DNA from 2 places in the Virgibacillus sp. JSM 102003 genome. Region 1 is predicted to be linked to the other one. Evidence: riboswitches for the same ligand, from Rfam matches in the RefSeq annotation. Region 1 holds a riboswitch; the other holds the start of a gene.
What was found. Region 1 has a riboswitch for cobalamin ahead of ACE1TG_RS13325 (ribonucleoside-diphosphate reductase subunit alpha). Riboswitches for the same ligand answer to the same signal wherever they lie in the genome.

Region 1 (6,305 bases):
GGAACTGGTGTCATTGGAAATGGCTGGATTACACGATTTTTAGCGAACGGCTATCATGTTACAGCAACAGACCCTGACCCAACTGCAGAAGGGCGAATGCGTGATGCAGTAGAACAAGCCTGGCCGGCAATGGAGAAGATGGGATTGAAAGATAAGGCCTCACTGCATGACTTATCATTTGATACAGATCTTGAACGTGCTTTGCATCATGCAGATTTTGTGCAGGAGAACGTACCTGAGCGTGAACAGCTTAAACGAAAAGTTATCGCTGAAATAGATCAATTCGCTCCTAAAGAAACAGTGATAGCGTCAAGTACATCCGGCATATTGCCAAGCACTCTCCAGGCCGATTGCGCCCATCATCCGGAACGCGTAATTGTTGCGCACCCGTTTAATCCAGTTTACTTAATACCACTAGTAGAACTGGTTGGCGGCAGTAAAACAGAATTATTTTTTATCGAAAAAGCAAAAGACTTTTATGATAAAATAAATATGAAACCACTTGTTGTCCAAAAAGAAATCGAAGGGCATATCGCCGATCGATTAATGGAAGCTATTTGGCGTGAATCACTTCATATTGTTAACGATGGTATTGCTACAACGGAAGAAGTCGATGCCTCTATCATCTATGGGCCTGGATTACGGTGGGCATTAATGGGACCATTTCTGACCTTACATATGGGAGGCGGAAAGCAGGGTATGCGTCATTTGCTCCACCAATTCGGACCTGCTTTACAGCTGCCGTGGACAAAACTTGTAGCACCAGAGTTAACCGATGAACTTGCTGAGAAGGTCATCACTGGATGTGAAAAACAGACCGAAGGCGTTGACATGGATAAACTTGAAGAACGCAGAGATCAATTCTTAATTGAACTGCAGCAATTACTGGATAAATACTGGCCTGGGGCGAATCTTACCGGTAAACTTTGATAGAAAGAGGGAGTTTGATATGGGAGAAGCAAAAGTAATTATTAATGATCAGGTTCCAGAAGCTTGGATTGACTATAATGGGCATATGAATGATGCTGAATATGTTCGTGCATTTAGCTTTGGCGTCGATCGATTTATGAAGCTGGTTGGAATTACAGATGACTATCGCGAAAGTAACCACTATACGGTTTTTACAATGGAAAATCACGTTTGTTATCTTGCTGAAATGAAACTGGGTGAACCGTTTGAAGTGCATCTGCAAATGCTTGATTATGATGAAAAGCGTGCACATGTTTTCTATGAATTGTACGGGGAAAATGGAAAACGTGCTGCAACAAGCGAGCAAATGCTGATGGGAATTGACCAAACGTCAGGAAGACCTGCACCTTTTCCAGATGAAATTTTTGCAAAGGTTAAAGTTTTAGCAGCTAATCATACTCCTGATGAAAAGCCCAAAGAAGCTGGCCGAGTCATAGGGATACGAAGCAAGAAGAAGTAAATCTATGGACGTTGCTCATTCGAGTGGCGTCTTTATAAATTCGTTGGAAAGTTTGAAAGTTCCCTTTATACTAAAGCAATACAATTAATTATTAGGGGAGTATGTGGAAAATGATTGAGTTAAAGCACTTTGAAAGTACGGATTTCCAACAGCTGATCAATTGGATTAACACTGAAGAATTTTTATACCAATGGGGTGGTGCTAATCAATTTGAATTCCCTTTAAGTGAAGACCAATTATCAAACTATATTCAGCATGCGAATAGCGAAGACTCCGATACATTTGCATATAAAGTTGTGTATAAAGAATCAGGAAATACGATTGGTCATATTTCACTAGGAAGGATAGATAAAGTCAACAATAAGGGACGAATCGGCAGAGTATTAATTGGTGATAAAAGTGTGAGGGGACTAGGGATAGGTCAGAAAATGATTAGAGAAGTTTTAAGGATTGCCTTTGAAAAGCATAAATTGCATAGGGTAAGTCTTGGTGTATATGATTTTAATACCTCAGCAATTGCTTGCTATGAGAAATCAGGATTTACGAAGGAAGGGTTACATAGAGAAGCGGCAAAAGTTGGAAACGAATATTGGAATGTATGGGAAATGAGTATATTGAAAAACGAGTGGTTTAAGAAATAGACAGGTTAGGGGTCGTGGGAATATGGAATCTAAAGGAACTTTTGGCAGGTTAGAGATTTATGCAAAAGTTAAAATTGTTAAAGGTGAAAACTTTGTCACGATTGAGGAGACAAAGGCATTAACCACTAAGGAAATGATTACATTTATAACTAATTTTATTGGTGACCTTGAACTAGGGGATATCCCCAATGTGAACATTATGGTAAACAGTAAGTTCCCTGAAGAAGTATATGAAGTTCTTCAAGATAATAATTTTCACTTTCATGATGAAATGGTCACAGTTTACAAGGAACTTAATGAGGTAGTTTGGCAGGAATCAAATTTAACTTTTAAGTCATTACATAGTATTTCGCAACTTGAATTTAAAGAAATATGGGCAGAATCCATGACCGATTCACTCAATGCCCCATCATCATTAACGATTGATGAACAAATGAAAAGTCTGGAAATAGAATTAGGGCCTGACTATAAAGATTCCTGTTTAGTTGCGTATGAGGATGGTAGGCCGATTGGAGTTGCTATTCCGCATATTGAACCTGGTACCCGCGATGAAGGAAGGCTTTTTTATTTTGGTTTGATTCCAAGCGAACGTGGCAAAGGAAAAAGCAGGGCACTTCATAATCTCGCACTGAAGCTGTTAAAGGATGAATTTAATGCTTCCTACTATATTGGCGGTACGAGTAAAAGTAACCAGCCTATGTTGAAAACTTTTATGGCCAATGGGTGTCATGTAATAGAGCGGAATAAAGTTTATAAGAAGATCAGGCGAGTGAATTAAACGAAATTGTTCACAAAAACTAGGGCGAAATCGCCAAAATGCCGAAGTTCACACTGGAAGCGCCGAAGTTCACACTGATTTCGCCGAAGTTCACAACTAGGTTGCTCGAAGTTTACAACTAGTTCGCCGAAGTTCACAAAAATCATTGTAATTATATCAAAACGTAAATCCTCCATTAAGACTATTTTTACAGATCCGTATTGCAAGAAGTAATATTCTATGATAGTCTTTCAATACAATATATTGGTATAAAAAAATGAATAATAACTATATATAGTATTACAAGTTAAGGTGACATTCATTGTCTTAATAGGGAATCCAGTGAAAAACTGGAGCTGTCCCCGCAACTGTAAGTGTGGACGAACGAGTAACCCACTGTATCGAAAGCTTCACGGCTACGGTACGGGAAGGACTTTAGTAGAAAGAAGCACGAGCCAGGAGACCTGCCATAGCTTGTAGTTTCAATTCCTCGGGGTAAGAGAAGGTGAAACGATAGAGAGAGGTATACATATTTTCTGTCGTTCTAACCGTTCATCCCCTGGGTGGACGGTTTATTTGTTTTTTTGGATTTAAAAGGAGGAAAAAAACATGACAATGACTGCAACTGGGCACATCTCACAACTTATAAATTATGCAACAAAAGGGTTGAATATAAATAAAGAAATTTTGTTAAAAAAAGCCAATCAAACCGGCACTACGGAAACCCTAATAAAAATAGCGCTTGAAAATATCGATGAGGCTAACCCTGATTGGACCTATGCTGCAAGCCGTATTTACTTACAAGAGTTATACAAAACTGCTGCAGAAAACAGGGGATACGATCCGAATTTACGATATGGAAACTTCTATAAACTTATCACAACACTTACGGAAAAAGGTATTTATTCAGATCATTTGTTAAATACGTATAAGAAAGAAGAAATAGATTATTTTGCCGAAGTGATTCAGCCGGAGAGGGACTTATTATTTAACTACTTGGGATTATACACGCTGGCAACTCGCTACCTTGCAACAGACCATAACAAGAATACATATGAGCTTCCACAGGAAAGGTGGATGGTCATTGCGATGTACTTAATGCAGGATGAGGCACAGGAAAATCGCAGTCATTATGTGACAGAAGCATACTGGGCATTAAGTAATTTATATATGACCGTTGCCACACCAACCTTAACAAATGCTGGTAAATCACACGGCCAGCTGTCCAGCTGTTTTATCGACACAGTGGATGACAGTTTGCAGTCAATCTATGACAGTAATACTGATATTGCTAAGCTTTCCAAAAATGGTGGTGGAATTGGTGTTTACATGGGGAAAATCCGTAGCCGCGGCAGTTCGATCAAGGGATACAAGAATATGTCCAGTGGTGTCGTTCCGTGGATTAAACAGCTAAACAATACTGCGGTTAATGTAGACCAACTGGGAACGCGAAAAGGCGCAATCGCCATTTATCTGGATGTATGGCATAAAGATATAGAACCATTTCTCGATTTGAAATTAAATAATGGTGATGATCGGATGCGTGCCCATGATATTTTCACTGGTGTTAGCTTGCCGGATTATTTTATGGAACAGGTAGAAAACCGCGGTGATTGGCACTTATTTGACCCGCATGAAGTTCGCGAGGTTATGGGTTATTCGCTGGAAGATTTTTATGATGAGGAAAAAGGCGATGGCACGTGGCGCCAGAAGTATTTGGAATGCGTGCAATCGACGGAGCTATCGAGAAAAGTCGTACCGGCAATAGATATTATCAAACGGATTATGAAATCGCAACTTGAGTCGGGAACACCATTCATGTTTTACCGTGATGAAGTGAACCGAAAAAATAACAATCCGCACAACGGGATGATTTATTGCTCGAATTTATGCACCGAGATTACCCAGAATCAATCACCAACCGAATTTCTGGAGGAGTATGTGGAAGCAGAAAATACCATTGTAAAAAAATATAAGACAGGTGATTATGTTGTTTGTAATTTAAGCTCAATTAACTTGGGACAAGCAGTTCCGGATGATGTGCTTGAGCGGCTTGTTACTATTCAAGTTCGTATGCTGGATAACGTGATTGATATCAACACATTACCGATTAAGCAAACACAGATGACGAATCAAAAATACCGTGCTATTGGTCTAGGAACATTCGGCTGGCACCATCTGCTGGCAAAAGAACATATTCATTGGGAATCAGATGAGGCAGTATCCTATGCCGACAACTTATATGAAAAAATTGCCTACTTGACGATAAAAAACAGCATGGAACTTAGTAAAGAAAAAGGGAATTATCCAGCTTTTGAAGGTAGTAAATGGCAAAATGGTAGTTATTTCAGCGAAAAGGGCTACACCGACGAAAAGTGGCTGAACCTGAAGCGTGACATAGCAGCAAATGGCATTCGAAATGGTTATCTCATGGCAGTTGCGCCAAATTCATCAACATCCATGATTGCTGGTTCCACTGCAAGTATCGATCCAATTTTTAAACCATTTTATTATGAGGAAAAAAAGGATTTCAAGATTGCAGTCACTGCACCAGAATTGGATTTCCAGTCCTATGATGTTTACCGAAGATCTGCATATATTCTTGATCAGCGCTGGTCGATCAGACAGAACGCGGCAAGACAAAAACATATTGACCAAAGTATCTCGTTCAACTTTTATGTCCCGCATACTATTAAAGCGTCTGTGATGCTGAATTTACATTTGCAGGCATGGAGGGAAGGACTGAAAACGACCTATTATGTACGTTCAACAGCCAATGATGTCGAAGAATGTGTGTGGTGTGAGAGTTGAGAAGTTTAATAGCGTATTTATCATACAGTGGAAACACAAAGGAAGTAGCGGAAATTATTGCTGATCAAGCACAATCAGATGGTATGGCAGCAGAGATGCATCGGATTGGAATTGACCCTCCAATTGATGCATCTGAATACGATTATATTTTTCTCGGAACGTTCACGTGGGAAATGGGGTATACGCCTGATGAAGTGAAAGATTTTGTGCTGGAGGTTGGCTACAAACCTGAGCATATTGCTGTATTTGGAACTGGTGACACGCAATTCGGCGGGGATAAGCTTTTTTGCAGGGCAGTGGATAAATTAACGACTTTTTATCATAGCAGGTGGCCCGGATTAAAAATTGAGCAGTCACCACGAGGCTCACAGGAGCATGCAGTAGCAAAATGGGTAGAAGGAGTGTTGCACGATGTCAAAATCCTTGCTTAAAAAAGCGAAAACCTTGGAACCATCACACCCTAATAAGTCAACGGCGCTATTCGGAGGGGAAGCAAGCGGAATCCTGAATTGGAACGACATTGCTTATCCGCATTGGTATAAAATGTACAAGCGGCTTATCGGAAATTACTGGCAGGCTGATGAAATAAATATGTCCGGTGACGTTCGCCAGTTTCCGTTGCTGACGAAAAGCGACCAGGACGCCTATTTAAAAATTATTGGACTAC
Region 2 (6,305 bases), on a different contig from region 1:
AGATAGCAATTTCCATAACCATTATCGGCTTTTTAGCACAAGTTGTTTATTTTATAACCAGATGGATAGCAAGTGCTCATGCCCCCGTAAGTAATCTGTTTGAATTCATGACGTTCTTCGGTATGGGGTTAGTGTTTGCTTTCATTATTATCTATTTTATATACAAGCTTAATATCTTAGGGTTGTTTGCATTACCGATAGCAATGATAATAATTGCCTATGCGAGTATGTTTCCAACTGAGATTGCCCCTCTGGTACCGTCGCTTCAGAGTCACTGGCTGTATATTCATGTTACAACTGTGTCTCTTGGAGAGGCAATTCTATCGATAAGTTTTGTAGCAGGGCTGATTTACTTAATCAGGCAGGTTGATCAATCAGTGAGAAGTAAGCGTACTACGTGGTTAGAAATCGTATTATTTTCTCTGGTTGTTTTTATTGGCTTTAGTGTAATTACAGTTATATTTAATGTTTCTGGATACAGTGCTCAATTTGAATATACAGTAAATAATAGTACAGTTAGTACAGATTATCATTTACCACCAATTGCTGGACCCAATGAAGGTACTTTAATAACCGGAAATAGGATGGAAGCATTATTTGACGCACCGGAGTGGATGCATGGTGTTGATGCAGCCAGAAAATTTAATACAATTATATGGTCGGTAATGACTGGGTTGATTTTATATGGAATAATCAGGTTAGTCTTACGTAAACGAATTGGAGCAGCAATCCAACCATTACTCAAGAAAGCAAAACCCGATCTATTGGACGAAGTTTCTTATCGCGCAGTAGCAATTGGTTTTCCTGTGTTCACCCTTGGGGGAATAATCTTTGCATCTATATGGGCTCAAATCGCTTGGGATCGCTTTTGGGGATGGGACCCAAAAGAAGTATGGGCGTTAGTAACCTGGTTCTTTTATGCAGCATTTCTGCACTTGCGATTATCCCGAGGCTGGCATGGTGAAAAGTCAGCTTGGCTAGCGGTTGGTGGATTCGCTATTATTATGTTTAATCTGCTTGCTGTTAATCTGATTTTAGCTGGTCTTCATTCATATGCATAATGGACTAGCAGCTGGTAAGTTTTTCAATTATACTATAACGAAATACTAATTAGGGGGAGTCTGAATGGAATCAAACGCTAAAGTGTTAGTTGTAGACGATGAGGAAAGAATTCGCCGGTTAATTAAAATGTACTTGGAGAAAGAAGAATTTGTTGTCGAAGAAGCAGAAAATGGTACTGAGGCATTGGAGCTTGCACTTCAAAATGATTATGATGTTATTCTGTTAGATATTATGATGCCAGAAATGGATGGAATTGATGTTACACAAAAACTGCGAAAAAAGAAAATGACTCCTATTATAATGCTTACAGCAAAAGGAGAGGAAGCAAATCGTGTACAAGGATTTGAAGTAGGTACTGATGATTACATTGTAAAACCATTCAGTCCAAGGGAAGTAGTTTTACGTGTTAAAGCATTGCTGCGAAGAGTTTCAACCACTAATTTTAACGAAGTGGAGACATCGACCAAAAATTTGATCGTATTTCCTCATATGACCATAGATCATGATGCTCATCGGGTTACGGCAGATGGAACTGAAGTTAGTTTAACTCCAAAAGAGTACGAGCTGTTGTGTTTCTTAGCTGAGTCTCCAGATAAAGTATTTTCACGTGAACTTCTGCTAAAGGAAGTATGGCAATATGAATTTTTTGGAGATTTACGTACTGTTGATACACATGTTAAACGGCTACGTGAAAAATTAAATAATGTATCTAAAGAAGCTGCCAAGATGATTGTTACTGTCTGGGGCGTCGGGTATAAATTTGAGGTAGATGATGTATAATGTTTTGGCGTAGTGTAGTAGGAAAACTAGCAATAACGATATTATTGCTAGTTTCTTTTGTATTATTTATATTGACCGTTTTACTTTTGGAATTCTTTGAGAATTTTCATATTGATCAAGCTGAAAATGATATGATGCAAACCGCAACAAAGGTTTCGCATATGGTAGTGCAATATGACAATCAACAATTGGCCTTAGAGACAGCAGAACGTGTGAAGGATCCAGCAAGCACCTTAGCTGTTATTTATGAAAATGGTGATTCATGGTCATCTGAAAGTATTAATAGCGACCTTGGTAAACTGAATAGTAAATGGTTGAAAGAGGAAAGTAATTTAATGGAGGCTATTTCCAGTGGTGAAAATGTAAAAAAGCAAATTTTCTTACCTGATGGTAATACTAAAGTTATGATTGTAGGTACTCCAGTTAACCAGAATGGTGCTGTTTTTGTATATCAATCACTTGATATCGTAAATAAGACGAAAGCTGAAACTACTAAAATTATATTTCTTGCAGCAGGAATAGCTATTATTTTAACAACTATTTTTGCCTTTTTTCTTTCCACAAGGATAACGTCTCCTTTAATAAAAATGCGGGAAGCAGCATTTGATCTTACAAGAGGAGAATTCAACACAAAAGTACCAATTTTAACACACGATGAAATTGGTGAACTTGCAATGGCATTTAATCGAATGGGCAGACAATTGAAGTTCCATATTAATGCGTTAAGACAGGAGAAAGAGCAACTTTCAAGTATCGTAAGTTCTATGGCAGATGGTGTTATTACTTTTAACCGAAACAGTGATATGTTAATAACTAATCCTCCTGCAGAGCGATTTCTTGAGAATTTGTATTACGAAAATGACGTGGAAATGTCTGAAATTAATAATAAAGCACCGGTACCCTTAGATGAAATCTTGACGAATGTCATCCATGATGAAAAAGAAGCAATACATGAAATTAATATACAAGGACGTACATGGGTAATGATTATGACGCCGTTATATGATCAGACATATGTACGTGGGGCGGTGGCTGTTATTCGTGATATGACAGAGGAACGTCGATTAGATAAGCTCAGAAAAGACTTTATCGCAAATGTTTCACATGAACTGAGAACACCTATTTCCATGTTACAAGGATATAGTGAAGCAATTGTTGACGATGTGGCAGAAAGCAGAGAAGATAAAAATGAGCTTGCACAAATAATCCATGAGGAATCTTTAAGAATGGGTCGGTTGGTGAACGAACTATTGGATTTAGCACGGATGGAGGCAGGTCATATACAGTTAAATAAAGAAAGTGTTGACGTTGAATCATTTGTTGAACGTATTTTGAAAAAGTTTAAAGGTTTAGCAGAAGAAAATAATGTTGAGTTAGATTTAACTAAACACATTTCCAATCACCAAATAAATATAGACCAGGATCGTGTGGAACAGGTTTTAACAAATCTAATAGATAATGCAATTAGACATTCCAATGAAGATGGAAAAGTTCATGTCGTTATTGAAAGTAATACTGCTGATTTTAATGTATCCGTAAATGATAATGGAAGTGGGATTCCAGAAGATGATTTACCATTTGTTTTTGAACGTTTTTATAAGGCAGATAAATCGCGCATGAAGAATAGTAAGAAAAGAGGTACAGGACTTGGACTTTCAATTGCAAAAAATATTATTGAAGCTCACAATGGATCGATCACCGTTAACAGCAAGGTTAATGAAGGTACAACATTTACGTTTAAACTACCTTTACAAGAGAAGTAAATATGGTATGATAAAATAGAATTGAATAAAGTTATAGAGCTTGGTGTAATTACTTAATAGGGAATCCTGTGCAAATCAGGAACTGTCCTCGCAACTGTATGTGAGATACGAAATAAGTACAAGCCACTGTGTGATTCGTCACATGGGAAGGACTTATAGTAGGCGTGAATCACAAGTCAGTAGACCTGCCAATCTCTAACGTTTCAATGCTTCGAGGATGTGAGCGATTGGGACAACCGAGCACATTGTAAATGATTAATTTTATGTATCGATTGTCTGCTAAGCTAACTCTGTAGAAGGGTTAGCTTTTTTACGCAGTTAGGAAAATATATGCATAATCCAACTAAAACTTTCCGCATAAAGGATTATACTCCATAGTTTAAGGGTTCCAGAAAGCAGTATAAGCTTGAATAGAATCCTTTAACGGATACGGTTGATACTAAGAATTTTTTCAATGTATTGGTTTCCAACGTCCAATTCTCCTCAATATAAATTAGAACTGGAGGAATGGGAAGATGAACAAATGGTTTTTACGTATTGCATCATTAATGGTCGCTATTGGCTTATTGGTCGGATGTGGTGCTGAAGAACAAGGGCAGACAAATAGTCAAGAAAAGGAAAATACAGCAGGTGAGAACTCAGAGGAACAGAGTGAAGAAACGGTTCGGATTACAATATCAAAAGGTAAAGGTTCCGAATATATTAATGAAAAAGAGGTTGAAGTTGAAGAAGGGGCAACCCTTATGGAAGTAATGGAAAAAAACTTTGAAGTGAAGACGGATTTTGATGGTGGATTTATAACCTCAATTGACGGAGTTGCGCCTAAGGATGGCGAGCAAAAATCATGGATGTTTACTGTAAATGGTGAAATGCCTACAGTTGGCGCTAAAGAATTTAAGTTATCACCAGGTGACAAAGTGACATTTGATCTGCAAGCCTGGGAATGATTTAATTGAACACTTATAAACTCACGTTATTAGCACTGCTTGCTGCATTGGCGGTTGTTGGGCGATTCGCTTTTGCGTTTCTTCCAAATGTTCAGCCTGTCACATCGTTAATTATTGTTTGTGGCCTGTTATTAGGTCCGATAGCAGCTATATTGCTGGCTATTTTAACTACATTCTTGTCTAATATGATATTGGGAATGGGAATATGGACAATCTGGCAAGTAGTTGCTTGGGCATTAATCGGACTTTTAAGTGGATTCTTAGGAAAATATCCTGCTAAGATCCCAGGATTTATACTAGTATTTTTTGCGGTAATTAGTGGTTATTTATACGGATTTATTATTTCACTCACAACATATTCAGTTACCGGAAAATTTCTTCCGTACTACCTGGCTGGGTTGCCATTTGATACTTATCACGCAATCGGCAATGGAGTATTTATGATTCTATTATATCCAGTAATCGCTCATTTTTTTAGAAATTATGCTGAAAAACATTTCTATTTGCAAAATACCAACTAAATTAGGTTGGTATTTTTGCGTTTTTCTAATATAGTATTAATATGCTGTAACTTTATTATGCCATTAATCGACTATTTAAATGAACGGAGGATCTTTATGAAGGCCGTTTTTGAGAAATTTTATAATAATTACCATCATGATTTATACCAATTTATATTTTACATGGTAAAGGATAAAGAAACCTGTGAAGACCTCGTTCAGGAAGTATATATAAAAGTTTTAAAATCCTACGATTCATTTAAGGGTGACAGCTCAGAGAAAACGTGGTTGTTTTCGATAGCACGGCACATAACAATCGATTATTTTCGCTCTCAAAAAAGAAAACGAAATCGCATTCTGGAATTTTTTGACTGGAATGAAAAAGGGGAATTAATTCAAGATTATAATCCTCTCCCAGATGAAATTGCTGTGCAAAATGAACAAATGAAAAATGTTTATCGTTATTTGGACAAATGCACACCTGATCAAAAAAGTGTTTTAATCTTACGGTACATACAATCATTTTCTATTCAAGAGACAGCAGAAATTTTAAATTTCAGTGTCAGCAAAGTGAAGACAACACAGCATCGTGGACTGAAGACATTGAAGAAATACATAAGTGAAGGAGGAGATGTACTGTGAAAACATTCGACAACAATGAAGAGCAGATTAAGGAATCATTAGAACAAATGCCAGAAGTAAAAGACAACATGAATAAAGATGTACTTTATCAGCGTATCTCCTCCGAATTTAATAAAGAAAGACAACCTAAAAAGAATAAAAAGCTGGTACTAATTCCTATTTTCAGTACAGTCATGGTGTTATTATTATTAGTCATTATTATACCTTCGATGATGAATAATACGATGTTTCAAAGCAGCAGCGAAAATAGTAACGCTGATAAAGCGATGGATAACGCTGGCTCTAATGAAAGTATGAAAGCCAGGGAGGAATCAAGTGAGCTTAAACAGGAAGATAGTGCATCATCATCTGCGGATAGTGACTCAGGTGTATTGATGATGGACACTAATATTCAGTCTTATGTTATACACTCAACAAGCAACAAAACGATAATTTATAGTGCTCTTGCTGATCGTCAGTCACAATATGTTGTCCCATTATCACTTGTTGTTCCTAAAACTGATAATGCCGGGAAGTATTATAAACAGTTAAATACCTATCTGAATGAGCAGAAATGGGGGCTCAGCGACTATATGTTTCCTGGCACAGAATTCCAATTAAATAAGCAAAGT

Region 2: linked by a shared signal. The riboswitch ahead of ACE1TG_RS00130 (DUF4430 domain-containing protein) and the one ahead of ACE1TG_RS13325 (ribonucleoside-diphosphate reductase subunit alpha) in region 1 are both predicted to bind cobalamin.

The regions. Positions count from the first base shown of each region.
Region 1 is NZ_JBHFQH010000011.1:103,948-110,252, forward strand. It holds gene ACE1TG_RS13305 (3-hydroxyacyl-CoA dehydrogenase NAD-binding domain-containing protein) at 1-930, shown strand, start outside; gene ACE1TG_RS13310 (thioesterase family protein) at 950-1,429, shown strand; gene ACE1TG_RS13315 (GNAT family N-acetyltransferase) at 1,540-2,070, shown strand; gene ACE1TG_RS13320 (GNAT family N-acetyltransferase) at 2,093-2,848, shown strand; cobalamin riboswitch at 3,121-3,313, shown strand; gene ACE1TG_RS13325 (ribonucleoside-diphosphate reductase subunit alpha) at 3,437-5,638, shown strand; gene ACE1TG_RS13330 (flavodoxin) at 5,635-6,069, shown strand; gene ACE1TG_RS13335 (ribonucleotide-diphosphate reductase subunit beta) at 6,050-6,305, shown strand, end outside.
Region 2 is NZ_JBHFQH010000001.1:20,967-27,271, reverse strand. It holds gene ccsB (c-type cytochrome biogenesis protein CcsB) at 1-1,061, shown strand, start outside; gene ACE1TG_RS00140 (response regulator transcription factor) at 1,126-1,842, shown strand; gene ACE1TG_RS00135 (ATP-binding protein) at 1,842-3,605, shown strand; cobalamin riboswitch at 3,630-3,812, shown strand; gene ACE1TG_RS00130 (DUF4430 domain-containing protein) at 4,121-4,552, shown strand; gene ACE1TG_RS00125 (ECF transporter S component) at 4,558-5,073, shown strand; gene sigX (RNA polymerase sigma factor SigX) at 5,170-5,694, shown strand; gene ACE1TG_RS00115 (hypothetical protein) at 5,691-6,305, shown strand, end outside.